DNA from 4 places in the Paenibacillus sp. J22P277 genome. Region 1 is predicted to be linked to each of the others. Evidence: riboswitches for the same ligand, from Rfam matches in the RefSeq annotation. Region 1 holds a riboswitch; each other region holds the start of a gene.

Region 1 (7,514 bases):
CTTCGGCGGATGACCGCCCGGCCCGCAAGACATGGAACGGCAGCACGGCTCATCTTCTTCGAGAGAGCCGTGCTGCCGTTGTCGCGAATGGGGGATAATCGATTCGTCAGCCGATGATCGCGAACGTTTCGACCCTGGCCGGAATGAAGCGGGACCGGAACTGGACGCCGTTGGCATTGAACGTGCGGATCGTATACGATACGTTCGTCAGCGTCTGGATCTGGTTGAACCGCACGACGCCGAAGGGATCGAAGGCAGCCGTGGCCACGACCCGGTTGTTGCGGATCAAACGAGCGAAGAAGCCCGACGTATTGAAAGAAACGCCGTTGTTCTGCACCCAGACGACCGTCAGCCGGTCAAAGATCGGTCCCGACTGTTGGACAAGCTTCTGCGGCACCGAACGCCGGATGGTTTTACCCGAGCTTGGCACGAAGAGCTTCGGTTTTACGCGTGGAGTCGTCACTGTCATCACTCCTCAAGGGGAATTGCTACAGCATATGCGGCGAGCAACCCGGAGGCGTGGACAATCTTAAGCTCGGTTCGCCTATTCTTGCGCGAACGGTTTGACGCGGGATGGCCTTGGCGGCCGGTGGCGGGGCGAGGAGCGTTCGCGGCGTAACGGCTAGTCGCCAGGTGCCTCCGGCCGGGCCGAGCGGCCGGGGAACACGAGCCCGCGAGCCGAGAGCGTTCGTGGCGTAGCGGCTAGTCGCCGGGTGCCTCCGGCCGGGGAGCACGCGCCCGCGAGCCGAGCGTTCGCGGCGTAGCGGCTAGTCGCGGGGTGCCTCCGGCCGGGCCGAGCGGCCGGGGAGCACGCGCCCGCGAGCCGAAAGCGTTCGCGGCGTAGCGGCTAGTCGCCGGGTGCCTCCGGCCGGGCCGCCAGCTGGCGGTTCTGCTCCGCCGCGGACTTGGCGGCCGCGGAAATCGAGAACCGGCGGTCGTTCGCGGCGTAATCGCGATCAAGCGCCTCGTAACTGTCGAAGAAGGCTTCGGCCGCGTCCGCCGCTAACCGCGCTTCCGCGAAGCGGGACGCTGTTCTCAGTTCCTGAGCGAGCCGCGCCATCGTCACGACCGCTTCCGTCTGCTTGTCCCGGTCGAAGCGGTCCTCATCCAGCGCGCGGCGCATGTAAGCCGACGCGCCGCGAACGTCCTTGCGTTCGGCGGATAGCCGGCCGAGCGCCCACAGCAGCGGCACGGACTGCGGCTCATAGCGCAGTCCGGCCGCCAGCAGCGCCGCGCGTTCCGACGGCGGCGGCGCCTGCAAGGCCAGCTCGAGGCGAATCCGCGTCCAATACGGATTCGCCTCGAGCGCCGCGCGGAGCGCGGCCGTGCGCGCGGCGCCCGAGACGGCAGCCGCCGCCTCGCGGTGCCGCGCGGCGGCATCGAACCGCCAGCCGAGCAGAGCTCCGGCGGCGAAGCAAGCGGCGGCCGCGGCCAACGTCGCGGACCGCGCTCCCCGCCATGTCCGCCGGCCGCGTTGTCCGCCGCGGCCAGCATCGGCCACTAGCGCACGATGCAGTATCGCCTCGTCCGGCCCGCCCGAATAATACACGATCCAACTCGTCAACAGCAGCCAATAGTAGCCGAAGGACATATCGAAATCGATCGCTGCGTGCAGCAGCAGCACGCCTATCGGCAGCAGTCCCGTCCGGTCGTGCTTCCAGACGGGTCGCAGCAGCACAGCCATAATGACGACGCCGGCCGCCGCGCCCACCGCGCCGAGATCAAGCGCGACTTCCAAATACCCGCTGTGCACTTCGTTCCCGACATAGGGCTGCGACTGCACCCCCGCGAAGAGACTTCGCCAAGCATCCCCGCCCCTTCCCAGGAGCGGCGCTTCGCGTATAAGCCTCCAGGCATCGCGATAAAATAGCTCGCGCGCGCCAGCCGTCCCGCCGCCCGTGCTCCCGACAGCCATCCGTCCGTAGCTCGCCGGCGGTAGAAGCAGCGCCAGCCCGGCGACCGATAATACCCAGCCGGTCCAAACTGCAGCAGCGGTCGGCTTGGTTTCGCCCCTACGGACGAACCAGCGCAACCCGAACAAGCCGGCAGCCGACACCGCGCATAGCAGCAGCAGCAGCAGCGATTCCGTGACTGTCGCCCCGCCTCCGGTACCGTCTCCCGGACCGCGCAAGCCCGCCCCTACGACAACGCGGCAAGCAGCGCCTCCGCACAGCAGCGTCCATCCGCTGTACAGCAGCCATCCGATGCGCTCCTTGCCTCGCATGAGCGCGGCGCCCGCCGCCCATGCGAGCGAAGCGGCCAGCCACGCGCCGCGCGACTCCGTCAGCAGGCCGACAAGAAAGTACGGCAAGACGCTGCAGGCGGCCAGCCCGAATGCCCACCCCGTCCGCGTCCGTACCAGCAGCAGCCAGCTCCATACGAGATACGCGAGGGCCGCCGCTCCCAAGAAGTTCGGATATTGCAGGAAGCCCCCGAGTCTTGCGCCGACCGCCGACACTCGCCCGTCGCCCGTCGTCATGATCATGGCCGGAAAAGACAACGCCCCCATCCAGCCTGCCAACGCGCTGCCGGCAACGACGATGCCGGATGCCTGCAGCGCCGCCGATAGCCATGCACGCCTTCCTTTCGCCCCGAAGCCTACATAGAGCAGCAGCATATAAGCCGCGTAAGCGCAGTAGCGAAGCGCCTGCTGCAAGGTGCCCAGCACGGACGCCGGCTCATGCAGGAGCGCAAGCCCGTACAGCAGCGCGGCGAGAAGCAGCCCCGGCACGGCCGGCCGGATAGCCATCAACTCGATCCGCCAATGACGGTCGTTCCGCATGCGCTGCCAACCGATCATGCCGACGGCCGCCAATCCTCCGAGACAGAGCGTCGATGCCAGACGATAAAACAGCTCGTCAAAAAACAAGCCGTACCGCCAGGCGGCTTCCGTAAGTACCGCAGCCGCGGCCGCCGATTCTATTCCAAGCAACGCGTTTCGCATCCAGCACCTTCTCTCGGGCGTCCCGTTTTTCCCCAATTTACCGCATGCCAGCCGACAGCCGCCGCGCTCCCCCGCGGCAGGCGCCGGCCATGTTCAAAAAAGGAAGACGCCGCCGGCTCCCCCGGTCAACGTCTTCCTTCTGTTAGCAATGGCGCATCTGCTTATCGATTGTTCATCCGCTTACCGCTCGTTCTTCTGCTGCTTGAGCCGGAAATACGCGCCCACCTGCTCGCGAATGAGGAACGCCCGCAGCGCGCGGCGCTGCTGCTCGCCCATATCGACGAACCGCGCTCCGTACCCTTCGCGCTGGTTGTTCTCTTCCTTGCGGATAATCTCCAGCCTGCAGGCCAGTCGCGATTCCAGCGCCAGCGTCACGTCGAAGATTTCGCCGATTTGGAGCTTCGGTCCGAACAGCAAGCGGAAACCCACCCCGGAATCGCTGATATTGCGCGTCGCGAGCTCGAATTCCTCTTCGATCTCCACGGTATGCGCCTCGCCTCTCACCATGACCGTCTCGGATTGCTTGTGCTTCAGCGTACCCTCCACGACGACGTCCACGCGCGGCGATTCGCGCCTTTCCTCCAGCCCGGCGAACGATCGCTCCGGGAAGAGCACCGCAAGCGCCCCGTTCGCCTTGGCGATCACCGACGACCTCAGCCGATGAATGCCCACCGGCGAATAGACGGTCAGGTTGACGGGGTCGCCAAGCTCGAAGTTTCTGAACTCGCTCAGTTCGATTTCCAGCATATCGCCCTCGGCATGCGCCAGGATGCCCGTGGACACGTACCCTTCTTTCTCGACGACCGTTCGGCTGTGAAGCAGCGATTTCAACGAGAATCTCGCCTTGTCGCTGTTGTAAACGTCATGAGACCTTGCCTTCATGCCTCCTGCCATTCTCCGTTTCCTCCTCCATAATGAAAAAAGCGCTTCCTTGTGCATGGAGCCGCTTCTAGGGCCCGGGCGTCAGCTCGGGTACATTTCGGCAGCCAGGCTGTCAGTCGTCCGCGCGAGGCGAACCTTAGACCCTTTGGCTTTGCGTCCTTGTCTTTCGGCAAGTTTGCTAGTATCGATGTCTATGAAGTTGTTGAATGACGATCGGTTTTGCCGTTTACACTTCTACACTTCTTTGACGATCATGAGGCTGTGCTCGTCTTTGAGGTCGATTTGGTACGCGGCCGGAGGCGGAGCCCCGTCGGGTTCCCGGATAATGCGCACGATCGGCCGATGCACCGCCAGCGGATTGTTGACCGCGACGACCGCGATCTGCCCGGTACTGAGGAGCACCGTCGTGGCCACGGGGTAAATCGAGATATGCCTGCAAAAAATCTTGATCAAATCCAGATCGAAATACGTGTTTCCCGCGGCAAACAAAAATTCGATCGCCTCGGTCGGCGTAAATCGTTTGCGGTGCGGCCTCGCGGAGGTCAAGGCGTCGTAGACGTCGACGATCCCGACGATCTGCGCGTATTCGTGGATTTCTTCCCGCTTCAGCTTGCGCGGATAGCCGGACCCGTCGTAGCGTTCGTGATGCTGAAGCGCGCAATGCGCCGAGAGAAGCGAGATGTCGTGCTGCGCCCGGATGATATTGAAGCCTTCCTCCGTGTGTTTCTCCATCTGGCTGCGTTCGGCCGGCGTGTAGGCGCCCGTCTTCTTCAGCAGCTCCTTCGGTATCCGGGTCATGCCGATATCGAACATCAGCGCGCCCATGCCCAATTCTTCCAGTTGATTTCGATTATACCCTTTCGCCAAGCCCATAATACCTGCGAGAATCGCGACGTTAAGCGAATGATGGAATAAATAGCTGTCGGCGACGTGAATGTTCGTCAAGCTGACCATCACTTCTTGGCGCCTGACGAGATCCTGCACGATATCGCCGAATACTTTGCGAAACGTTCGCCCAAGCTCGGGCGCGATCGTCCGGCCTTTGATGACCGGCTGATCCATGATCGAGGTCATGGTTTTGAATATCGTATCCGACGCCCGTTTCCTCGTGTCGTCCTGGATGGCGGAAGGCGGCTCCAATCCTTCCGTCAGCGGGTCGTCTATGAACAGCATATCGATGCCAAGCCCCATCAATCTGTCTATGAAACGTTGGCTTAGCTCCACGCCGGCACCAAGCAGCACGTTTCCATTCTCCTGCAAAATAGGGCGGGCAAGCGTTTCTCCCGGAGCAACGGAGTTAATGTGTATTTTCCTCATTGATGTTCTCCCGCCTTTATCGCGTGCTAACGGTTCATGCCTGCAGCGCTGCCGGTTCGGTTTCTTTCATTTTGCATACATACTTGTCCGCATACATTTTCTTATCGGCAACGTTCGTCAGCTGGCTTAAATCCTTCCCTTGATCCGGGAAAATCGAATTGCCGACCGAGACTGACAAACGAAGTCCGATTCGCCTGGAAACGCCGAGCAGCTGATCATGAATCCGTTTCGTTATTCGGTCCATTCCTTTGTCGTCCGCATAGGGACAGATCAAGATGAATTCGTCTCCGCCCCATCTGCCGACGATCTCCCCGCGGTCGGAGCAGCTACGAAGCGTCTCCGCGATGAGCGCAAGCACCGAATCGCCCTGCTGATGACCGAAACGGTCGTTCACTTCTTTAAAATCATTGACGTCGAGCATGATTACCGACATCCGTTTGCGCTTTCGGCTCGCCTGCCGGAGCAGCCGCCCGAACGTCGATTCTACGAATCTGCGGTTGTAGGCCCCCGTCAGCGAGTCTACCGTCGCATCGATCCTCAAACGGTCGTAACTGCGGCCGAGCAGCCATCCCCCCGGCAGCATGACCGCCGCGAACGCGCCAAGCCCGAGTTCGACGGGAAACAGCGAATGTCCCGGTTGAGACGCCATGTAACACAGACCCGCTGCTGCCGATGTCATTCCCAATGCTGCGACAGTTGCTATCAAACGTCCGTTCTTTGACATTTTCGCTGATCCCCTTCCATCTTAATGGTTGACGACCCTGTTACGCCCGTTGTCTTTGGCCCTGTAGAGAGCCGAATCGATCTTGGAAAATAAATCTTTCAAATACGTCTTCACGTCGTCGATCTGCAGATCCGTCTGTTCCTCGACCACGTGAACGCCCATGCTGATCGTGACGGAAATCGGCACGCGGCCGCGGCCCGTCGGCACCTCGTTCGACTCCACCACCTGACGGATCCGCTGCGCGAGCAGCTCCGCCTGATCCTTGTTCGTGTGAGGCAGGTAAACGGCGAATTCCTCGCCGCCGTACCGCGCCAGGATGTCCGTGCGCCGCAACGCGCCGCGCACCGCCTCGGCCGTGCGCCGGATGACCTCGTCGCCCACGACATGCCCGTAGGTATCGTTGACGAGCTTGAACAAGTCGATGTCGAACAGAAAGACGGCGAACGGGATTTTGTACCGCAAGTTGGTCAACACCTCGTGCTCCAGCTGCTGCATCAGAAACCTGCGGTTGAAGCAGCCGGTCAAGCTGTCCGTGATGGCCATCTGCTCGAGCTTCCGGTTCGCCTGAAACAGCTCGTCCTGCATATAAATCAAGGCGCGGTTCCGCTCCTGCAGCGACGTGTTGTGCTCCTGCGATTTCAGTACGAGCGATTTGAGCTCCGTAATGTCCTGAAGGGTGATGACCCTTCCTTGCAGGTTCCCGCCGACCATGATGCGCGCGGCATGGAGCGACAGGAATTGCTTCGGCGCCGGCTCGGCGCCAAGCGCGATCTCGGTATGTATGCGCTCGCTCGAATGCTCGCCGTAGCTTCGCAAAAACGCCTCGTCTGCGTTTGCGTCGAGCGATCTTCCCGCCAGCAGCGACGCCATGTCGAGCCGCTTGCCGAGCGCGATGGCAAGATCCGGGTTGATATTGCGGTTCATCTCGATGACGAAATCTTCCTCGTCCAGCACGACGATGCCCACGGACAGCGTATCGACCACGTCCTGCTGCGCCACTTTGACGAGATCGAACGAACGGTGCTTCTGCAGCGAGAACAGAAAATACAAATCCGATAGCACGATGCCGAGCGTCGTCAGGCCCGGAATGACCGGAAGCCACGGGTCCAAGCCGACATTGATGGCCAGGTCCAGCGTCGGCAGCCCGAGCATGATCACGATGCCGATCAGCGCATTGAAAATGCGTGCTTTGTCGGCTTGTCTCGCTTCGGAACGGTACGCCTGCCAAAGCTGGTAGAGCGAATAGAGATAATAAGAAATCAGCAGCAGCAGCATGCACCAAAAGATAGGACCATAGACCCGCTCGCTGTAATTGTCATCGACTGGCGCAACGAATAAGTTTGCCGGATTCCAGATCATGGCCGCGGAGAGCAGCAGCGAAGGCGTAAACATAAGCAGAACGACGTTTCGGCCCGGCCTGTAGTATGTGCCGTTCACCAGAAACTTCGCGAACAGCAGCCAGCCAAAGCCAAGCATTGAAAATCCGACAAAGGATAGTGTGATGTAGATAATCTGAAGGTGTGGACGATCTGTCGTGTGGACGCCGATCTGACCGATGGGCCAAATCATCATGAAGAAGTGGAAGAGCAGGTAGACTTTATATTGCGTAGTGATGACGTTCTTGACGAACACATAGATGAAGATGGC
Region 2 (7,514 bases), on a different contig from region 1:
AAGTTTTCAATTGCGTCTTGGACAAGCCACGACATAGTCTATTCCCTCTCTATCTTGGTTTGCATTAGTAGTAGCCCAGAACCAATGTGACGATGCCGCTGGCGCTTTCCGCAACAATGGCACCGATAAGGACGTTTTTCATGGCCTTGTTATGCGCAGCGATGGAGCCCGCATCACCATCGGCCATGAGTTTTCTTAGCGCGTGGTAGCCCATCCAGAACGCAGCCGCAACCGGAACAAGAATGAGCACCCATTTCAACGCATCCGTTGCTAAGCTCTTACTACCGGTTACAATCGTCGGATCAGCGGCAGCGAATACAGCCGGCGCCGCAACCATCATCAGGATGAATAATATAGCGATCAGATAGGACGTACGGTTGAACAAGGCTTTTTTCATTTGCGACATTGGTGAATCCTCCATTATGATTAGTGGCTATTCATTATCCGTTACGAAAACAAACTTTTCTTCCAAAGACGTCTTTGGATCGACGCTGTCCTCCGTAGCCTCTTTTGAAACAGTTACAGCTGGATGATTCGTCTCGGAATTGTCATCATCCGCTACGAAAACAAATGATTCTTCCGTTAATTTTTCGTAATCTTCCGAATCTTCCGAATACTCTTTTTGCGTAACTGCAGTTATTTCGGCTTCTTCTTCTTGATCGTCGTTAAGATCCGGTATAAAAATCGGTATCCGTTCGACAAACCTCTCTTCTTCACCTCCTATTTCGTCAAAATCTGCATTCGCGGCCCAAAGAGACAGATCCGGCAATGGAACGCGGGCGGGGAAATGCCGCAACCATAACACGATCGCTTCATGATCTGGAAATCGCTCCAGTTCTTCCGGTTTTAACAGTCTTCTTCCGGTTATCCCAGAATTTTGACCTTTGGATACGTGCTTGCCTCCGTCCGTAACGCTTGAACCGGTGGTTTCTATGGTGTAATCGCCCAACTTCTTGCTGATTTCCTCGGCTGTCTTCGTGCTGGACGTGAGCAAGTAAAGCCATACATGACAGTTTCCTTTAATGGTCTCCGCTGCTCCCTGGTAAAGCTCATCGAGCTGTTGAAAGTCTTGGACGATCAGATGCCATCGGATGCCCCGGCCTCCAGAAACGGTAAGCTTCGTCGGAAAATCCTTGAACGGCGGCATGTTACCAAACTCATCCAAAATCATGTTCACACGTACCGGCAGCCGTCCATGATGCTTGTTGGCCAGTTTCACCAGGGCTTGATAGGTTTGTTCAACATATATAGCAGCAAGTGCATGCCGTGTCGTGTCCTCGTCCGGAATGATTAAGAATACCGCCGTCTTTTCTCTTCCCACGTCTGCCAGCTCGTGATCCTGGGCACCGGTCAAAAACTGAATTGCCGGATCCGCAAAGTTCTTCAAGAGCGTGGCCACGCTGGAATAAAAACTGCCTCGCATTCGTTCTGGCGCAAGGCGAGCCGCAATAAAAGCCGAACGCGCCGGATGGTCTTTCGGCAATTTCTTCATATAATCATTGAGAGGCACATAGTCGATGATTTGATTCCCCATCCTGGCCTTCTGGACCTCTCCTAACTCCCCGAGCATCGTGTAGACGCTCGTCATGTGCTTCTGCGCGTCCGCGTCTGCTTCCATGGCTACGGCCATTGTTAAGGCTTGGAGAACGGATTCCGCCCCGTTATTCCACGTTTGGTCGCCTTTTTTGGTTCCTGGCGTTTGATGGACGAACATGTGCGCCATACTGGATGCCAGCTGCACGGCCTCAGCCTCTTTGCCGGCCTTTAACGCTTGGACAACCGGATGCATCGGGTTCCACCGGTTCCCCCTGCCAGGCTCTCGTAAATCCAGAAACACGATTTTGTAGCCCATCATTTGAAGCAAGAAGCGTTTTGATTTCGCAAGAATCTCGCCCTTCGGATCGGTCAAAATCATGCTCTCGCCACTGAACGCAAGCCGCCATAGGGTCGGGAATACCCATCGCCTCGTTTTTCCGGAACGTGTAGTCCCGATAATGAGCGTATGTAAGTCCTGGTCAATGATCCACGCATACCCCTTGCGCAGCATCGTACCGACGACGATGCCTCCTTTCTGTACATATTCGCCGAACTTCCAAACCATGGCCTTCTTGTCCATTTCCCGATCCGTCATCCAACGAGACGTTCCATACTCGCCCGATCCGACAGCATCCGGTCCGCCTACCCCTTCTCGAACCTTATTTCGTTTGCCCGGAAGATCAATCCAAAACGCATAGATCAAGGGAATAGCCATGACACCTTGTAGGCAAAGCCATAACTGCCAATTCTCTTTATTGGAGAAGAGCAGCTTTAACGCTTCCACCAAATTAAACTCCTGCATCCACTGATTCGGCGCATGCATGGCATTCAATCTGAAATAATGCGGGAACCGAACGACGGACGGCAGAAACAAGATATCTAGCAAAACCAAGAGAAGGACACCGATCCATTTCCCTTTTACTTTCAGCCGTCTTCACCTCCTTCACCTAAATTCAAGAAGCTATTGAGTGTATGTTGCATACTTTCTTGATACTCGCGTTCCTCGTTCGTGATATCGGGTTCCAACGACTTCGTTTCTAACGCTGCTGTAGCTTCCTGGAAGAGCACCTTCGAAGGGATGGCTCCATCTCTTCCTTTCATGCCATGCAGCAAATATTTGATCTCTTCAATATCCTCTTTGAGGGGGACGACATGGTGGACATAATGTTCAATGGCTTGCCGAATAAATTCGGACTTATTTCTAGCATCTAGGTAGAACCTTTCGGCTTCAGGAGAGAATTCAACTTTGGCCGATAGTCGGTGTTGCTGCCGATAGACCAAACTCATCCTCTCCCTTTTCCGATTCCTTTCATGGCGAGTGCTTGCGCGGCCAGATAACCCTTTGCATTTGCAAATTGCGGATTTTCAATTTTCGCCGCAATATCGAACCTTTCCGAAAAATGTCCGTAGAGGTCATCGCCGCCTCCGCCGCCAATCATGATCGCCGCCAGCGTATTAATGTCATCTCCCCAACGTTGTTTGAGTTGTGAGCTGATATCGAAAGCCAGGGTTTCATAGGCGATTTTTTTATATGGCTTCAAGTCGACCGTTTTCCCTTTCGCCGTGAGCATACCGTTAAGCCCTTTCCATGTTAGTGCTTTCTCGACTTCCTTCAGATCCGGTTCATAACCTAACAGCGGCTTTTTGGCCATCTGCTGGATTTCTTGCTGCGCTGTATTCATACCAATGTCTAGGCTGCCGGAGTATGGTTCGGAACGCGGCGTCAGACCGCGCTTACCAATCGTCATAAACAGGTAATCGGTCGTTCTGAAGCCCACTTCGATCACGGCGATCGGTTTATTCAGCATGTGAACGTCCTTCACTTGTCCATAAATATCGTAGAGCGCTGCATAGTACGCACCTGCACCTTGAGGGAACACGAAGACACTTGCAACACGAATTTCTTTCGCTCTGCTTTTTTGCTCACCGTCAACGGTTACTTTCAGTGTTAAGCCGGTCAGTTTTTTCTGAAGGTCAGCATGTTGTGCGGCATAGACCGACATCGGAAGGCCGACTGCCAGCTCTACTGATTCTTCTTTCTCGTTCAACAAGCCCATCGCAGTTGAAATAAGAACGTCTAAATTCCGATTTTTCGCGTGTTCATTCTCCCACGTACGTTGACCTCCGGCGGCCAAGGCAGCATCGCCCACATAATACGAAAGCGCGTCTTCCTCCGGTCTCTCTGGGTTGCTAATCGTCACCACATAATCGTCACTAGAGTCGTTACCGAACGCACCCGTTACAGAACTATTCCGCTTCACGCCTACAACCGACGGAAAAATAACTTCTTTCCCGGCTTCGTTTACGCCTTTCGTGTAGCCAAAACCAATATCTACTGAAATTCGCATTGATGTTCCATCCCTTCAATTTAGCGTTCATATTCTTGGCCGCGCTGCTGTTGCCGTTCAATTTGCTTTTGTCGTTTTGCCATGCGCTGCCGCTCAATCTCACCTTGGGCTTGGGTCTGTGTTCTCACCTGTTCCACTGCCCTCCAGGCCGATTTCCATACAGCCTTGGCTGTGTTTCCTTGTTCATTCTGAATATCTTGTTGTTTTTTTTTGGTCGTCCGTATCCGTACAACCTCTTCTTTGTTGATCTGTGCCGCGCCTTGGACGACGACATTTGCAACGCGATCCCGCAGATCAGCAAACGCTTTATTTTTGGCCTTTTCGATTTTCTCCGCGTTTGTAGTATGAAGTCGGGTCATGTCCTCGACCGAATTCAAATAGCGGGTTAATGATTCCTTGAAATCCGGTTGCTGCAACATCGCATCGGCAACGTGCCGGGCCTTAACCTTGGCTTCCTCTGGCATGAATTTCAACACCGCCCGGCCGTGACCAGGCATGAGCTTTGAAAGCTCATCCATGCCTTTGACAATGACTTTCAGTTCGTCCGGGTAGGGTTTTGGTGCGATCCCCGTCTTCCCCGCGCCAGCAGCATATAAGTCCAACTCAACGCTTTTCAGCTCACCGCGGACTTCATCAACCAGAGCTACGGCTTTCTTCGTGTCACCCTTTGATAGGTCACGGATCAAGTCACGCATAGCCGTCTTTTCTTGGGTCAGACGTGTGCGTTCCTCAGCGTAAATTTCCCGTATGAAGACGTTCTTGACATCCTTTCTTTCGCCTTCGGAAATCCTTCCCTTTGTACGCTTGGGCTCCTTCTCCCACATCACTAAGTGCACATGCGGATGTCCCTTTTCCTGATGAAAAGCGGCTACCCATCGAAGGTTACTTTCACCGATCCCCATCTTGGCTGCGGCTTCCGGAACCGCCGCACGCATCACCGTTTCCCAGCTTTTCCGAGAATCGAAATCTAACAATCTAGCATCTTCCTCTTTCAAAGACAGAACCGAACGCCACACAACCCCTTGATGTTCTTGTAGTTCATTTTGCACATCGGCCAAATCCAGCTTTTCGCCCGATGCCCCGAATAAGCCATGACTCCCCGGACGTTCATGCGCGTATTTTACGTGGCCTGTAGCTGTTCCGAAGTCCTTGGCTACCGCCTCTGAAACCGGATGCTGGACATCTTTAAGTTCAAGGCCCATATCAACGCCGGTTCGCTTTCCAATGTAGTTGATATGCGCCGCATTTTTCGCCTGATTCTTCGCGCCAGGCGCGTAAAATGACAACTTGAACATAAACGGTGATTGAAAGCGTGTATGCTCATCTGTGAGTGAAAGATTAGCCATTGCCACTTCCTTGATCGGTTAACTGATCGTTGGACGTTTTCACAAAAGCAACCGCTTGTTTGCGTGCCGCCTCATGCAGCGCTCGTCCATTCTTTCCTAAATCCTCAAAGACTTGCTGATTCATGTACATCCCTGTCGCAGCTGCGATTGCCGTTTTGGCATTGATCTTAGCCAGCCGTTCTTCGACGGGCTTTAAGGCATCCCCCATGGCCTGGCGGACAGCAAGCAATACGGGATCCATGCTGTCCTGAACCAACTCCTGAGCAACTGCCCTCTCCAGCAGTCGACGACATAATTCGGCTTTGGCTTCGCGGCGCATTTCGACCAACGCATTTAACTTCTTGTCTAAATCTTCATCGAGCCGGATTCGCATCGGATTCATTAGCTTTTGCTTCATCGTTTCACCCTTTCTTCGTGTTGTAGTCGCAAAAAATAAAGCAGGACCAATCGTTTGCAAAATTCTGTAGTCCGAAGTTGGCGAAAAGGTACAACACCGTGCCCCGTTTCGTAGTCACTACTTATGCGTATTCTCCCCGGCTTTGCCGGGGATGTGTAGACTCTGCGCGACACGCGCCTTATCCTGCCTTAATAAATAATCCCTTTGTTTTTCTCGTGCTGCTGGGAATCATACAGCGAATTTTTTGATTCCCACTCCTTACTCCTGTCATCACTCCACGCTCCTCGTCATAATGAAAAAGCAGCATCCTTCTCTAAGGAGCCGCTTCAGATCCCGGCCTTAACCAGGGAAACATTCGGCGGCCAGGCTGTCATTCATTCGCTGCTGGCGAACCTTAGACCCTGTGGCTTTGCGTCCTTGCCTTTCAGCAAGTTTGCTATTGTCGTTGTTTATACAGTTTTTTGGTAACTAGGACAAAAGACTATTTTTGTGCATTCATTATTAAAATGATTCTTTTTCTCATTGCATAAACGCAGGTCATTTCAAAAAACTAAGACTAAAGGACTATCTAAAATATATACTACATAAAAAATGTTACTTTAACCTTTTTAAGTCATAATAATCTGCCGACAACCTATTTATACCAATCTTTGTGTGCACCTTAGATCGCTCTGTTAGTCATAATACTACCTGTCACATATTTTTCCAAGTACAAATATTTAAAACTTTTAAAAGTTCACATTTTATATACCATGAGGTTGATATCGTAATAGGTGAAAATGCCACCTTCGGCCTTGATATTTGCACATCTAATGTCCTAGTCCAATTGGATCATAAATTCCCAAGCTCCGCAGCTCCCCCTAACTGCTTGCTGATTGTTGTACTTCATAATTCCTTATATCCGCCATCGTTGATGATTTCTGTCTTAAAATGAAACGTTCAATTTATTACCGAAATTCATAATAGATTCATCTTGTATTCAATGGGATCCATTCACTGTAGTCAGACTATTAATAGGAACAATGCCCCCATTCAAAGTGAATAGTGTGCAGAGTCATAATTTCAGTTTTAAAATGCTCAATAAATCCCTATAAGTCATAACAAAAAATATGGTCAAAATTGATGTATATAATAGAAGGAACGAAATCAACGCGATTAAAAATATGACCATATACAAGTTATGAATTTCTCAATATTAGCGTACATCATGAGTTCGTCTAAATACCTCGCGATCAAAGCTCGCGTTGTTCATTGAAAATAAAGTAATAGACTTAGTCGATGCGTTGGACCAACGGTCAGTTTAATGTGTTGTGATATGATAGAACTAGTGATTGTTCTATCCAGGAGGAGTATCGATGCACCAGATAAAACCGCAAGAATTCGAGGCTGTTATTAAACTCCCCTCGAATATTAGGTATGAATACTTTATAAAGAGGGTCGTTGATTCAGAAGAAGTCTGGGGGTTATATGATGACGGATGGGCAATGTCTTCAGATGACAACGGGAGATTGCTTATTCCATTCTGGCCTAAGAAAGAATTTGCAGAGTACTGCGCTTATGAGGATTGGTCAAATTATAAAGCACAGGGGATCCCATTAGACGAATTTATTAATGACTGGTTACCCAATATGGCTGAGGACCAGCATATGCCATCAATCTTTTGGAACCGAGATGATTCTGCAGTTCTTGAGATTTCAGTACTGCTAAATGATTTAGAGCAGGAACTTGAAAAGTATTGAACCATCGTCACGCTAACGATTACGACAATGCAATGCACAATATCGATAAAGATGTACATCGAACGGAATCTCACCAGAGATAAGGAATGGGAACAAAAATTAAGATCGTGGACTCGGACTCGGGGGATCTTACTTTGAAGGTTAAGAA
Region 3 (7,514 bases), on a different contig from region 1:
ATTGAACGTCGCGTCCGCCTTCAATTCAGTATGAGTCGCATTTTCGTCCCAAACCACCGTGGCGTGGTTCGGATAGGAGGCGTTATTCGTAATCCAGTCCGAATTGAGCCAATCATTGTTGTACGTCGTCGTATACGTAATGGTATAAGGCACGGTGATCGGTTCCGTAAATTCAATCCGGAAGCCGTCGTTGGCTGCCGGGGTCGGGCTTGCCGTATACGTAATGTTGTGCGCGGCGGCAGTCCCGCTGTCCGGCGTCACCGTCAGGGTTCCCGGAACCAGCTGCATTCCGCCGTTCGTAAACGTATCGGTTAGGACGGCATGGGTCATCGTCTGACTGTCTTCGTTCAAACGAATCTTCCATGACTCGGTCTGAGCGATATAATCGGTGCCCGTGGTACTCTTCTGCAGAATAACCTGGCGAATGCCACGGCTCGCGGTAGTCGACGTTCCGTTCGCGGATACCTTGTTCACGATGTTCGTCGTCGCCGATCCGTCTACGCGGCTCGAGGCTTTCGTCTGGTACTCCACTTTATAGGCGGTCGTGATCGCGTTCGCGAATTGAAGGTCAAAACCGTTCAGATGCTGGTCGGGATCGTTGGTCAGCGTCACCGCATAATCGGAACCCGGTATAGGGGAACCTTTCGTTTCATGACCGTTGATGTCCAGCGTGATCGGGTACACGACGACGGATCCCGGCACCAGGACCTGCACGTCGTTGAACGTGTCGACCAGCTTCGCATCGGTTTGCGGAATGGATTGCTCTTTATAGTTGTAATTGATCGCCCACGAGATCGTCTGGGTGTTGGAATCATAGCCCGTCGACGATTTCTCGAGCAGCTTGCCGTAGTTGACGTTGACCGTCGAGTTCGAGGCGGCTTCCGGCTCGGTGTCGCCTTTGAACTTGGCCGTGTTGGTAAAGGAGCCGGCACTGACATCGACGATGTCCGTCGTGAATTTAATACGGTAAGCCGACTTGATTGGGTTCTCCGGAGTAGCCGGATTATCGACGAAATGAACGCTCAGCACGCCATCCGTAACATCCGCCGTGTACCGGGACGGATCCAAGGCGCTTCCCGATGACACCGAGCCATCGAGATTCACCGTCAAGTCGTAGACTTGGACCGAAGACGTATCGGCCATCGAGAGACCCGCCGGCAGCTCGTCCGTCATGACGGCGTTGTTCACGGTATGCAGCATCTTGTTGACGTCGACCGTCCACTCGATCGTCTTCGGATTGAAGCCCGCGGGCACGCCGCCCTTCTCGATCGTGGACGTGACCGTAGGCTTGAAGTGGAGGGGAAACTCCAGCGGTCCGCTTTTTACCGGAATCGTGATCGTATATTCCGTGCTTCCGGTGATTTTCTGCTTGTCGAACTGCGAGGAAAACTTCAGAATTCCGGCTACGGCGTCATGCGATTCGATGTAATCGTTGAACGTCATGACGACATCGTGGTTCGCGGCCGTTGCCGTAAACGTACCCACGGATATATCTTCGTCCAGCATCAGATCTCCGTTAAGATCATTGAATAGCAGGAATTCGTCCGGAATGTGGAACGTATACGTATCGCCGGCAACGTAGCCATGTCCGTTAGGAAGGGACCAACTATAGTCCAGGTTTACTTTCGCGCCCTGGTCCAGCATGTCGGTCGGCAATACCGGATTATCATGGGCGTCGAACACCGTCAACGCCGCGCTGTCGATAATGTTGATGTCGTTCTCGATGGCAGCCGCATCCGCCTTCGAGAAGAATCCGATTCCGTTCGCCACCTGGAAAAGCACCAGCAGGGCCACGGCAAAGCCCGCTATTTTTTTGAAAACCATTTTTCGTCATCAACCTCTTTTCGTAATGAATCGTCTAGCGATTTGCGCAATTCTACCTAATAAAGGTAAACTAACTAGGCAGATAGCACCTATCCAGTTTATACTAGGATTCGACACGATCGCAACCAATTAAATCCATTTTCGTCCTTAAAAAGGCAGGTTTCGACACGATGATTAAAAAAATTGCACCTTATGCCCTAATTCTCGCAGGTCTTCTGATCTTTCTCTCTCCGACGATCAAGGACCGCTATGAAACCTATCAGCAACAGCGAATACTAGCGGCCTGGGAGGATAACCTCCGGCAGATCGAAGAAATGCCCGCCGATCCGCAGGACTTGTCCGACGAGGAGACTACTCCGCCGACCGCCTCTGTTACCCCCTCGCCGACCGGCGTCAAGCCCGCGGCGCAGCAGGATCCGATGGAAGCGAAGCTTCAAGCCAAGGGCATCGGCAAGAAATCGATCGAAGGCGTGCTCCTGATCGACAAAATCGATCTGAAGCTCCCGATCATCACGGACGCCACGCAGGCGCATCTCGCCTTGTCGGCAGCCAGCATCCTGCACACCGGCAAGCCGGGCCAGATCGGCAATTACGCCATCGCCGGCCATCGCAACCATACGTACGGCAAGAACTTCAACCGGCTCGATGAGCTCACGGTCGGCGACCGGGTCCAGGTGCAGACGGCAACCGACACTTACACCTACGTGGTTCAATCGAAGCAGTATGTAAAGCCTACGCAGGTCGACGTCCTCAAGGGCAACGGCAAAGACCGCGAAATCACGCTGATCACCTGCCATCCGCTCTATCACCCGACCAAGCGGATCGTCATCAAAGGACTTCTCGTAGACGATCGGACCTAGGAAACTTGTAAAATTTTGCTATGCAAATCGACAAGCCTATAGTACATTAATGCTAACCAACTTAATCTGCCGGTGCTTTCCACCGACAAAGGCAAATTTAGCGAAAGCTAAAGACGCAAAGCTACAGGGTCTTCCTCGCGCTCCCAGCGAGATGACAGCCAGCCGCCGAAAGGAGAGTTTTTTTGTGTTCAAAAAGTCGTTTTCCCTGCTGCTCGCCGCCGTAATCGCCCTCTGTCTGATCGTGCCGAACACGTACGCGGATCAAGCCGCCGCCGCACTGATCGGCAAGCAAGGATTGCCCCAAGGCTACATTACCGTGGCCTACAAACCGGCCAATGGCGCGAAAGCCATCGTGCGCATCGCCAAAGGTTCGACGCAATACGACTACGCGCTGACGAGCGGGGCCAAATATCCGCTGCAGTTGGGCAACGGCAGCTATTCGGTGTTGATCGCCGAAGCCGTAAGCGCCACGCAGTACAAGGTCGTCGCGCAAGAAGCGCTGACGGTAAAGCTCGCGGACGACAAGCAGGTCTTCACGTTGTCCAATCCGCTGATCAACTGGACAAGCCAAACGTTGGCCGTCAAGAAAGCAGCCGAGCTGACGAAGACCGCCAAGACGGATCGGCAGAAGGTTCAAGCCATCTATGACTTCATTACGAAGAAATTCGTCTACGATAACGCGAAAGCCAAGACCGTCAAAGCCGGCTACGTGCCGAACCTGGACACCGTGTTCAAAGCGTCCGGCGGGATCTGCTACGATTACGCGTCGACCTTCGCGGCCATGGCGAGAAGCGTCGGCATCCCGACGAAGCTGGTCACGGGCAAAGAACGCACGCACACGAACGTGGAGCATGCGTGGAACGAAGTTTACCTTGAAGATCTGAAGAAATGGCTCGTCATCGATACGACCTATGATGCGGCCCGCATCCAAGGCAAGCAAAAAACAAGCTTGTTCAAAGCCGCGGCCGACTACGCCGGAACGAAGTTTTTCTAAGCCGCCTCGGCGCAGACAGATCCGATACCGAAAGCCGGGAACCTTATTGCGAGGTTCCCGGCTTTTTTGCGCGCAAGGCAATCTTGGCCTCCGCGAAATCCGGGATGAACGGCGGGAAGTTTGAGGATACTAATCCTCGCTATGGAAAGCGGGCGACTATCAGACTCAATGCCCAAATTATATGTCTGTATTGACATAGATAACAAATGAGCGGATAATAATTCGCATACGAAATAATTTGCCGGGGGAGATGTACGGTGGAAGACCAGCGGATTTTGCAGTTATTCCAGACCTACCGCGAGGTTAACCAAGCTTTCTTCCAGCTGATGGCCAAAGCCGCCGGCAAGCACCGGCTCACGGCGCTTCAACTCATCGTGCTGCGCGTGCTGCAGGAGCATCCGGGGATCCGCTTGTCGGAGCTCGCCGAGCAACTCAATCTTGGCAGCAGCACGACCAGCGGCATCGTGGAGCGGATGGTCAAGGCGGGCCTCGTCGACCGGGAACGTACGATAGCGGATCGGCGGGCAATGACCCTTTCGCTGTCCGAGAACGGGATGAGGCTTTGGCGCGAAACGGACGCAACGCGGCTGAATATGCTGCGGCCGCTGCTCGAGCTTCCCGAGGACGATCAACGGGAGCTTAGCCGGATCCAACAAGAAGTACTGCGCATTTTAAGACAATCAAGGGAGGAAGCATAACGTAATGACTACTATGGTATCCAATCAATTGCGCAAAGGGCCGATCATGGCTTCCTTGCTCATCGCCGCTTTCGTCGCGCTGCTAGCCCAAACGGTGCTTAACGTCGCGCTGCCGCAAATGATGGTGGATCTCGACGTCGGCGAGAGCACGATCCAGTGGCTTTCCAATGGCTACATGTTGGTCAACGGCGTACTCGTGCCGATCAGCGCCTACCTCATTAATAGGTTCACGACCCGCAAGCTGTTCTTGGTCGCTTCGGTCTTATTCGCGATAGGCACGACCATATGCGCCGTGTCCAGCGGTTTCGACGTTCTGCTGGCCGGCCGCCTCGTGCAGGCCTGCGGCGCCGGCATTCTCATGCCGCTGATGACCATCGTCATCCTGACGATCTACCCCGTCGAAGAACGCGGCAAGGCGATGGGCATGATGGGCGTCGCGATGATCTTCGCGCCGGCCGTCGGACCGACGTTATCCGGCTGGATCGTCGAAAACTACGACTGGCATGTCCTGTTCTACATCATCTTGCCGCTGGCGATTTTGGCGGTCGTGTTCGGCGCCTTCTCGATGAGGGACGTCATTAAGACATCGCGTCCGAAGCTTGACATATTCAGCGTCATTTTCTCCACGCTCGGCTTCGGCGGGCTGCTGTACGGCTTCAGCGAAGCGGGAACGGCAGGTTGGGACTCCATCGAAGTCATCGTCTGCCTCGCCGTCGGGGCGGTCGCGCTCCTCCTGTTCGTCGTCCGCTCGATTCTCGCGAAGGCGCCGCTGCTCGAGATGCGCGTCTTCAAGTATCCGATGTTCTCGCTTACGGCACTGATCAATGCCATCATCACGATGGCGATGTATTCCGGCATGATTTTGCTTCCGATCTTCTTGCAGAATATCCGCCACTTCACGCCGCTCGAATCCGGCTTGCTGCTGCTGCCGGGCGCGATCCTGATGGGCATCATGTCGCCGATCACCGGCATGGTCTTCGATAAGATCGGCGCGCGCTGGCTGGCTGTCATCGGCCTTATCATCACGACCATTACGACGTATGAGTTCAGCCATCTCGAAATCGATTCTACGTACAATCATATGATGCTGTTCTACACGCTGCGGATGTTCGGGATGTCCATGCTGTTGATGCCGATTCAAACGGCCGGCCTCAATCAGCTGCCGCGCCGCCTGAACGCGCACGGCTCGGCCATGTCCCAGACGCTGCGGAACGTCTCCGGCGCGCTCGGCACCGCCATTCTCGTGACGATCATGACGAACAGCGCGGCCTCGCATGCGAAGTCGCTGGCCATCGAAGGCAAAGTCGATCCGTCCGACACCGTGAAAATGGGCGAGATCGCGCAGCAAGCTACGATTTATGGGATTAATCATTCCTTCGCCATCGCCACTTGGCTGACAGTCGCCGCGCTCGTGCTGGCATTCTTCATTCGCAAGGCGTCGCCGCGCGAGGATGCGGTGAGCGAGCCGATTAATGTGCCGGTAGAAATGCAGGCGCCGCCCGTGGCGGAAATTGCCGAGAATCGGGACCGCCCCGATCGGCAAAGCGCGGACAGCGAATTCCGCGATGCCATCCGAGGGTTTCTCAAGCCTGAACCGGCGAAAGACAACGAGCATTTTAACGATAGCGAATATCGGAAGGCGCTTATGCAGTTGAGGGGCAATGCCCCGGAAGAGGACCGTCAGGAAGAAATGAACGATAAGGCATACCGGGAAACGCTTAAGAAACTGGCTGAACCCGTCAAAGAAAACAAGTGAGGCATCAAGGTCGGTTTTTCGACAACGAGAGGAGCTTGAACGATGAAAATTTATATTGTTTTCGATAGCGAAGCAGGCCATACGGAACAACTTGCAAGGTCCATTGCCAAAGGAGCCGAACGCGTAGAAGGAGCCGAGGTTTTCATTAATCACGTCAAAAAGGCGGACGTAAACGATCTCAAAGAGATGGATGCGATTATCTGGGGATGTCCCGGACACTTCGGCACCATCAGCTCCGGCTTGAAAGAATGGATCGACAAACTCGGTTATTTATGGGCGAACGGAAAGCTGGTCGATAAAATCGGCGCCGTATTCTGCACCACGGCAACCATCCACGGCGGGAGCGAAGCCACCTTGCTGAACCTGATTACGCCGATGCTCCACCAAGGCATGATGATCGTCGGCTTGCCGGCCAACATTCCGGAGAATGCGCTGTACGGCAGCTATTACGGCGTAGGGGTTACGTCTCCCGTCGAAGATACCCATGACGCGCTGAGCCAATCGCTATTTGCGAAGGGTCTCGCGCTGGGAGAAGCCCTCGGAACGCGCGTGGCCAATGCGGCTACTATCTATGTTGCGGGCAAGACGAATCGGGCAACGAATTAAGGTTAACAACGCAAGAGCGCGGACCGACGCATGGTCCGCGCTCTCTGTCTTTTCGATGCCTGACGGGAGCGTTGGTTGCCCCGTCACGAGGAAATCGTCTTGAGCTTGCGGTTTATCTGCACGATCCCGATCCCGAGCAGCAGGAAGAGGAGCGCATAGATTGCAAGCACGGGCACGACGATTCCCCATAAGTGATCGTTCGCTCTCGGCAGCAAACTAATGCCGTTCAAGCTCATGACGAACAGGTTGAGCAGCAGCATGACGGTGATCATGCGCCGCAGCCGCATATAATGCGTGACGAGCGACTCCCGATCCGTATAGAGCTGCGGGTCCTCATGCGGCCGCCATTCCCGGCGGAAATAGTACCAGGCCTGGGTGCAGTTCCCTGCAAACTCCCAGCCGGCATCGCGATAAAGCTCCAGGTATTCTTGGAGCTTCTCCTTCCCCAGTCCGAGCTGATAATCCAAACGATACGTGTACCGAACCGATGCGTCCCGTTCGAATTCGCTGCGTATGACTCCGCCGCGCTTCCAATGCAGCCCTTGCCGGGACATTTCGTTGATCCAGTGCTCCTCCTGCTCGTACTGCCAGCTGAACCAAAGACGATACTTGCGCTCCATCCGCGCGTGATTCCCCATCCCCTACGCCTCCTCCGAATGCACGATTCGCCGCCCGGCAACGAGCAGCTCCTCCAGCCTGTTCATCTCGGCAGCGACCACTTCCCTGCCGTCCTCCGTAATCCGGTACATCTTGCGCCTCGCATCCGTGCCTTCCGG
Region 4 (7,514 bases), on a different contig from region 1:
GCATGAAACGGGAGCAGCTGGACTATATCCGGCTCCGCATGAACTCCCAGCTTCTATATAAACTATCATCCGCCATGCTGGTCGCCGTGTTCGTCTTCGCTTCTTTCAAGTTCTTTCATTCCGAAGGACAAAGCCTGCTGCTGATTATCCTGATCTTCACGCGGCTCTGGCCTAGATTCACGAGCCTGCAATCCAATCTCGAAAATATCGCTTCCACCATTCCCGCCTTCCAATCGCTGCGCCAGCTCCACGAGGACAGCCGGGAAGCCGAAGAACGCAGTCTTGCCGGCATCCTTCAAGACGGCAGCTCCATCCGGCCATTGCCGATCCGCGAGGGATTGGAATGCCGCGACGTCTCGTTCAGATATGATTCGTCCGAACATGCTTACGCGCTGGACAAGATCAATTTCACCATTCCCGCAAACCGGATGACGGCCATCGCCGGCCTATCGGGCGCAGGCAAGAGCACGCTCATCGACCTGCTGATGGGTCTTATTCAACCCGAGTCCGGCCGACTGCTCGTAGACGGTCAAGCCGTGACGTCCGATAATCTGCTCGCGCTGCGAAGATCCATCGGGTATGTCGCGCAGGATCCATTCCTATACAACGCCAGCATCAGGGACAACTTGTGCATGGTCAAGCCCGACGCGACGGAAAGCGAGCTATGGGCAGCGCTGGAGTTCGCGTCGTCGGCCGAATTCGTGAGCAAGCTGCCTTTGGGCTTGGATACCGTGATCGGCGACCGCGGGGTGCGTTTGTCCGGGGGCGAGCGTCAGCGAATCGTACTGGCAAGAGCCGTTATCCGGAAGCCGTCCATATTGGTGCTGGACGAAGCCACCAGCTCGCTGGACACCGAGAACGAGCGCAAGATTCAAGAAGCGATCGAGCGATTGAAAGGAACCATGACGATCATCGTCGTCGCGCATCGCTTGTCTACGATTCGGCATGCCGACCAGATCATCGTGATCGATAACGGCAGGATGGTGGAACGGGGAACTTACAACGAACTGGCCGCCGCAAACGACGGAATGTTCAACCAACTGCTTCGCAACCAAGAAGTCATCGCTTCCTGATTATCGGGAAGCGCTGTTCGATCAATCGGTCCTGGATTGAAATAATTAGCGAAATCTCGAAGGATATTTCCCTGAAAACGTTTCAACTTCCTTGCAAGAGTTGCAATCCATTAATCAGAAGCCTTATTCTTTATAGAGAGAACGGTTAATGGATCATACACTGGAAAAGGAGGCATTCGTCAATGATTGGAGAACGAATTCAAATGTTGCGTAAAAAAAAGAATCTTTCCCTTACTGAGCTTTCGGAGAAAGCGGGCGTTGCCAAGTCCTATCTTAGCTCGATCGAGCGCGGCATTCAACAAAACCCGTCCATTCAATTTCTGGAGAAAATCGGAGTCGTTCTGGGGATTACCGTCGAGGAATTTCTTCAATCCGAGGCCAAAGAAGGCGCGAATGAGCAATTGGATACGGAATGGGCAGCGCTGGTCAAAGAGGCTATGCTGTCCGGCGTAAGCAAAGAACAATTTAAAGAGTTCCTGGAATTCAACAAATGGAAGATCAACCGCGACTAATCCGCGTAAGCAGAATCGCGGTTAGCCCGCTTCTGCTTTATTTTGCACGTCGGCATTCTGCAGCTTGTCCAACGTGCTGCGCACGTCTTCGATGCTAAGTCCCATCTCGCGCGCATACATAATCAAGGCCACCCATTCAACATCCAACAATTCTTTGTTTTCTACGATTGTCTTGTTCACGTTGTTTCCTCCGATTGTCATCGGCCGGTTGCACCACTGACTCCATGCGTTTAAGGTGCCCAGATAAAAACGCACTTCATTGTCTCCAATTGTAGATTATCGTTACCTTTATTACCCATTATACATAAGACTATGGTACCATTCCATCGAAAATTGTCGAAGCGAATTGACTTTTTTTGCATATATTTGTCGAATTCCGTTATTAATCCCTTTTTCGCCTTATTTCCCTCGATTCTCCCCTTCTTCCCCTTACAGGTATCCGCAAAATCCCCCGGTACTCGCCAATTTTTTCATTCGTCAAACGCCAAAATAGCCGCCTTTGATATTCTTCCTCTGCTTTCTTCTGCCTCTTCTCGATATTCATTCATCGTAACTAGGTAATTAGACCTAGAAAAACGGAAGCTTTCGCTCCCGTCTCAACCTGCGCTCGGTATATTCATTATCGGTTCGGCGCTTTCTTTCTTGTAGCCGTCCGGATTGCTCGACTGCCATCTCCAGGTGTCCTCGCACATTTCCTCCAGGCTTCTGATCGCTCTCCAATCGAGTTCCTCGCTCGCCTTGGTCGTATCCGCGTAACAGATGTCTATATCGCCAGGCCTTCGATCGGCGAATGCATAGGCGATCCGCCTGCCGGATATGCGCTCGAATGCCTGGATCATCTCCAGTACGCTGTAGCCCCGTCCGGTACCCAGATTGTAAATGCCGACGCCCTGCCGCGCCAACAGCTTGTCCAGCGCCTTCACATGCCCCAACGCCAAATCGACGACGTGAATGTAATCCCGCACGCCCGTCCCGTCCGCCGTCGGATAATCGCTGCCGTATACCTGCAGCTGCTTCAGCTTCCCGACCGCCACTTGCGAAATATACGGCATGAGATTGTTCGGCGTCCCCGTCGGGCTCTCTCCGATCATGCCGCTCTTATGCGCGCCGATGGGATTGAAGTAGCGCAATATCGTAATGCCCCAGGCTGCATCCGCTCCCGCCAAGTCCTGCAAGATTTGTTCGATCATCTGTTTCGTGCGACCGTATGGATTCGTCGCGCCGATGGCCGCGTCTTCGGCGATCGGCACTTCCTTCGGGGCGCCGTAGACCGTGGCCGAGGAACTGAATACCAGCTTGCGCACGCCGTGCTTTTGCATCGCCTCGCATAGCACCAGCGTGCTGGTCACATTGCTGTAGTAATACCACAGCGGCAGCTGCACCGACTCCCCGACTGCCTTCAGCCCGGCGAAATGGATGACCGCCTCGATGGCATGGTTGGCGAACACCTCGTCCAGACCCTTGCGGTTCAACAGGTCCAATTCATAGAACGGAAACGATTTTCCCGTAATCCGGGCGACGCGGTCCACCGCCTCCGGCTTGCTGTTCGAGAAATTATCGACGACGACGATCTCGTATCCCGCCTCGATCAGCTCGATGCACGTATGGCTGCCGATATACCCGGCTCCCCCGGTGACTAGAATGGCCATGTTTCCTACACCTCCACTTTCCGACTCGTTTTCGCGCGGGCGGCAAGCTTTCCCGCGAAGCTCTTCATAATGCCCAGCAGGTAAGCAAACTCCGCGGAACGGTGAAACACGATGATGTAGAGCAAATTGACGACGGCAAAAGCAATCGCCCCTTTTGCGATCAAATGCATGAAGTCGGGTGCCGGGAGCAAGCCGCTGATGGAATCCGCCGCAAAAAAAGCGCCTAAGGCAACCAATCCGTAATAGGCGTATTTGCGATAATGATCGATGACCGACAGCTTGAACACTTTTTTGTAAACCAGGTACGGCGTTGTCCAGAACGGCAGCACGAGCGCGCTGGCCAGCGAACCGACGAAGACGCCGGCGATGCCGATCTCGCGGACCAGGATGATCGAGATCGCCAAGTTGACGGCCGCTTGTCCCAGCGGAACGAAGCGGTCTTCATGAAAAATCCCGGCGGTCGTTTTCACCGTGGAGATGGAATTGCGCATGCCCCGTTCGATGAACAGCAGCATCAGCAGCGCGAGCACGCCGCCGGACATCAAGTACTGGGCGCCGATCCAGAGCCGGATAAAAGGCTCGATCAGGATATACAGCAGGATCGTGAAGAGCGAGTACAGCCAGAAGCTGAGCAGGAGCATGACCTTGTAGACCTGATAGATCTTGTCCCCGCTTTCTTTCGACACCAGATTGCCCACGCTGTGATAGAGATTGTTGAACACCTGATTGATGAACGTCCTGCCGATCTCGATGAGCATCTTGTAGTTGGAATACAAGCCCACCGCGATGACGCTGACGAACGCCGAAATCAAAATATTTTCCGTTCCGAGCACCAGGTAGCCGCCGATATTTTGCAATACGATCGCTTTGACGTTCTTGATGATCCCCTGCTTGGTCTCGGGATCCAGCAGCCCCTTCACCTTCCGCTTCAAGAACGGATACATCTTATTGGCAACGACCGTAAGGATGTAGGAGGTCGTCAGCGTGATCGCGCTGTCGATAATCAGGAACAGGATGTAGTTTTTGGTCATGTACAGGATGGCGATTTTGATGCATGTCGAGACGATCGACGAGACCGAGAAAGCCAGCGTGACGATGTACCCTTTCTGGCTGACGTTCAGGAAGGAGTTCTTGTACGAAAACAAGTACGGCGTCACGGTATTCAGCAGAAACACGAGGTAGATGATCGTCAGATGCGGCACGTCGGCACCCTTTACGACATCGTCCAGAAACGGCAGGAGCGACAAGCCGAGCAGCGTCACGATCAGCGCGATGATCTGGTACGCCCGGCGATAAAGCTTCATCAGTTTATTGATGCGGTCGATATCGTTGTCCGCTACCGGCTTGTACAGGCTGTACACGATGCTCGAGCCGATGCCCGCCTCGGCAAGCGTCAGCATCGATAATATATTGGTGAACAACCCGTTGACCCCGAGATATTCCATGCCGAGGCTGTTGATGAATACGGTTCTGGAAACAAAGCTCAATATCGTAATGACGAGCTGATTGCCGACTCCTGCCGCAATGTTGATGAGCGAGCTCTTGACCCTCATGGTTATCCCCTATCTGCCGTACCTACATCGCCTTTGCGCTGCTATAGGCGTTCATTAATCGGATGCATAGGCCCTGCGTGAAGGGCAGCCGCGTGAACAGCATCGCGTACACCCCGATGTCCTTCGTATCGCCTTGCGAGAAATCGACGGTGCCGTCTCTTCTCGTGACGCTCATGAGATACCGGATCGCCTTCTCCGCGCCCTGCCGGCATTCTTCCGCGATCTCGCCGATCGCCGAGGCTTCCCATAGGAACCAGCCGAGCGCAGCCGTTGCCGAAGCATCGGCGCGCGCTTCCTTCCGCGTGACCGTCCAGTTCCAATTGCCTTGCTCGCCCTGAAAGGCAAGCGCCGCCCGCGCGAACTTGACCACCGTCGGCGTCAGTTCGGACTTGGCCGCGTGACCGGCAGGCAGCTCCTGCCATGCCCCCATCAGCCCTAACGCGAACCAGCCCAGGCCGCGTCCCCAGCCGTAGAGCCCGAGCGGAACGCCGCTTCCGGCATGATAGGCATGACTGGGGATAAAATGCCCTTCCAGCATGCCCGCTTTCGCATAGGCTTGAATTTGTCGGACGGCCAGCGAGACGCATTCCGGTTTGTCGTACTTCAAGCCGTACGCCACCAGGAACGGGCATATGAACCCGACGGTATCCACGTACCGGTAATCCTTCACGGCGCGGCGGTACAGGACGGTGCCGTCCTCGCCGATCAACGATTGGATCAGCGCCCACATATCGTCCATGGCCGGCTTGAACCGTTCCGATTCCTCGGCCGCCGCGGACTTCAACACGGCATAAGCCAACATGACGCTTTCCACGTATTGCGGGGCAAGCTTCCAACGGCCCGCGGCGTCGATGCGGGCATCCACGTACGTCTCGATCGCCTGCCTCGCCGAAGCATCTCCGCTAGCGGCCGCATAGTCGTTCAATCCAAGCAGCAGCGAAGCTTCCTGCCAGTGCTGGATGGCGCTTTTCGTATAATTGCCCTTCAGCATGTCGAGCGCGACCAGCCTTGTGTTATCCGTGACTTTCGTTTTGGGCGCATGGTTCAACCAGCCGATCCCGACGCGCGTGATTCGCTCGCTCCAGGTCTTCGTATCCGAATACCGGCCGATGCGTATCCGGCTTTGCCACTCCGCCAGGCTCGGCACGGCGTCGATCAGCGCGACGACGAGGATTATCGCCAGGAGCAATCCGCCCAGTATGTAAGCAACCATTTCGCTACCTCCTAACCGATCCATTGATACAACCGTTCGATCTCCTGCTCCGTTCCGAGCTCTTCGTCTTGCAAATGGCGTACGAACGCCTCGCGCAGGGCGGGACTGTCGATCAGCCGCTTCACGCCTTCGCAGATCGCGGCCGGATCCTTGGCGACGATCAAGCCGTTCCGTTCCTGGACCAACTGATCGTACGCAGCCTCGAAATCCGTCGACACGATGGGCTTATGCAGGATTTTGGCTTCCGTAAGCGTTAGGCAGCGCCCTTCGTATAAGGAGCTCTGCACGTAAATATCGCAGTGACGGATATACGGATAGGGATTATCCATGACGCCGGGCAGAAAAACATGATGCTGCAGGTTATGCTGCGCGATCAGCTGCTCCAGACGCGACCTTTCCGACCCTTCGCCGACGATGTGCCATTTCACGTTATACCCGGCCCGGACAAGCAAGGCGCAAGCCCGAACGGACAGTTCGAAGCCTTTCGCCCGCTCCAGCCGGCCTACGGATACGATCGTCACCGCTTCGTCCGTCAGCACGCCCGGCCGGGGACCGGCCATGTCGCGGATAATCGGCGGGGATACGATATTTTGCATCAGAACCGTTCTATTCCTGTACTCCGGGAACCTCCGCTTCAGCGTATCGACGCTCGCCTCGGATACGGAGACCAGATAATCGAGCCGTCCGAAATACCGGCGGTCGATAGCCGCGTCCATGTCCATCCTGTCGTAATCCGTATGGATAAAGCCGAGCTTCTTCTTGGCGTTCACCTTGTCGATCACGTAATAAACCGGGGCCTTCTCGAGGTAGCCGATCGCCGCATCGTAGGTCCCTTGCAGACGAGGCAGGGTCGATGCGATGTGCTTCCAAGCTTTCTGCTCGCTTCTGGCGCCGTTCTTTTCGGTCTTGAACACGATGCCGGCCCCGATCCGGGCGCGCGCAAGATCCAGCCTCCCGGCTCTTACGCTCGAGAAGACCGCCTGCTTGATCGGCTGCCGGAAGCAGTCGAACTCCGGTATTCCGTCCAGCAGGCGCACCTGCGGCGGCAGTTGATCCAACAGATCGCCTTCCTGCTTGAACAGGAGCACGTCTACCTCGTATCGGGCGTAGTCCATCGTTTGCAGCAGCGACAACAGCGATTTCTCCGCCCCGCCGCAGTACAGATCGTTCATGACGAACAGCAATTTTTTCTTCACTTCCGTACCACCCTATGCCAGAAGCTTGTACAGCTTCTCGATTTCATCTTCCGTGCCGGTCATATGCCGTGCCAGATGCCCGCACAGCTTCGCCGTCAACTCCCGGTCCAGCATCAGCTTCTCGATGCCGTTCGCGACGGCCCTCGCCTCCATCGGCACGATCAGGCCGTCCACGCCGTCCGTGATCTGATCCTTGGCCGTCGGGAAATTGGTGACGACGATGGGCTTGCTCAGGATTTTCGCTTCGTCGATCGCGATGGATTTCCCCTCGAACCGCGATGGCTGCACGTAGATATCCGCCTGCTGCAGGTAAGGATA

Evidence for each region. Region 1 has a riboswitch for cyclic di-GMP ahead of AC50YL_RS14640 (PilZ domain-containing protein). Riboswitches for the same ligand answer to the same signal wherever they lie in the genome.
Region 2: linked by a shared signal. The riboswitch ahead of AC50YL_RS34690 (hypothetical protein) and the one ahead of AC50YL_RS14640 (PilZ domain-containing protein) in region 1 are both predicted to bind cyclic di-GMP.
Region 3: linked by a shared signal. The riboswitch ahead of AC50YL_RS31750 (transglutaminase-like domain-containing protein) and the one ahead of AC50YL_RS14640 (PilZ domain-containing protein) in region 1 are both predicted to bind cyclic di-GMP.
Region 4: linked by a shared signal. The riboswitch ahead of AC50YL_RS32830 (anti-repressor SinI family protein) and the one ahead of AC50YL_RS14640 (PilZ domain-containing protein) in region 1 are both predicted to bind cyclic di-GMP.

What each region holds. Positions count from the first base shown of each region.
Region 1 covers NZ_JBXENS010000004.1:272,915-280,428, forward strand. Annotated here, with positions in the region: gene AC50YL_RS14625 (dehydrogenase) at 1-13, shown strand, start outside; gene AC50YL_RS14630 (hypothetical protein) at 107-463, opposite strand; gene AC50YL_RS14635 (O-antigen ligase family protein) at 848-2,944, opposite strand; gene AC50YL_RS14640 (PilZ domain-containing protein) at 3,125-3,838, opposite strand; cyclic di-GMP riboswitch class I at 3,923-4,016, opposite strand; gene AC50YL_RS14645 (HD-GYP domain-containing protein) at 4,061-5,143, opposite strand; gene AC50YL_RS14650 (GGDEF domain-containing protein) at 5,178-5,792, opposite strand; gene AC50YL_RS14655 (histidine kinase N-terminal 7TM domain-containing diguanylate cyclase) at 5,889-7,514, opposite strand, start outside.
Region 2 covers NZ_JBXENS010000014.1:89,536-97,049, forward strand. Annotated here, with positions in the region: gene AC50YL_RS34660 (conjugal transfer protein TrbL family protein) at 1-35, opposite strand, end outside; gene AC50YL_RS34665 (hypothetical protein) at 65-406, opposite strand; gene AC50YL_RS34670 (VirD4-like conjugal transfer protein, CD1115 family) at 434-2,428, opposite strand; gene AC50YL_RS34675 (hypothetical protein) at 2,461-2,823, opposite strand; gene AC50YL_RS34680 (ParM/StbA family protein) at 2,820-3,884, opposite strand; gene mobP3 (MobP3 family relaxase) at 3,905-5,230, opposite strand; gene AC50YL_RS34690 (hypothetical protein) at 5,223-5,627, opposite strand; cyclic di-GMP riboswitch class I at 5,982-6,075, opposite strand; gene AC50YL_RS34695 (DUF2750 domain-containing protein) at 6,983-7,366, shown strand.
Region 3 covers NZ_JBXENS010000010.1:156,844-164,357, reverse strand. Annotated here, with positions in the region: gene AC50YL_RS31760 (SpaA isopeptide-forming pilin-related protein) at 1-1,824, opposite strand, end outside; gene AC50YL_RS31755 (class D sortase) at 1,995-2,684, shown strand; cyclic di-GMP riboswitch class I at 2,765-2,854, shown strand; gene AC50YL_RS31750 (transglutaminase-like domain-containing protein) at 2,869-3,678, shown strand; gene AC50YL_RS31745 (MarR family winged helix-turn-helix transcriptional regulator) at 3,936-4,376, shown strand; gene AC50YL_RS31740 (DHA2 family efflux MFS transporter permease subunit) at 4,381-6,132, shown strand; gene AC50YL_RS31735 (NAD(P)H-dependent oxidoreductase) at 6,175-6,738, shown strand; gene AC50YL_RS31730 (DUF2812 domain-containing protein) at 6,822-7,376, opposite strand; gene AC50YL_RS31725 (PadR family transcriptional regulator) at 7,380-7,514, opposite strand, start outside.
Region 4 covers NZ_JBXENS010000011.1:179,089-186,602, forward strand. Annotated here, with positions in the region: gene AC50YL_RS32820 (ABC transporter ATP-binding protein) at 1-1,073, shown strand, start outside; gene AC50YL_RS32825 (helix-turn-helix domain-containing protein) at 1,256-1,585, shown strand; gene AC50YL_RS32830 (anti-repressor SinI family protein) at 1,607-1,765, opposite strand; cyclic di-GMP riboswitch class II at 1,779-1,861, opposite strand; gene galE (UDP-glucose 4-epimerase GalE) at 2,182-3,234, opposite strand; gene AC50YL_RS32840 (lipopolysaccharide biosynthesis protein) at 3,240-4,787, opposite strand; gene AC50YL_RS32845 (glycoside hydrolase family 88 protein) at 4,810-6,000, opposite strand; gene AC50YL_RS32850 (glycosyltransferase) at 6,012-7,196, opposite strand; gene AC50YL_RS32855 (glycosyltransferase) at 7,209-7,514, opposite strand, start outside.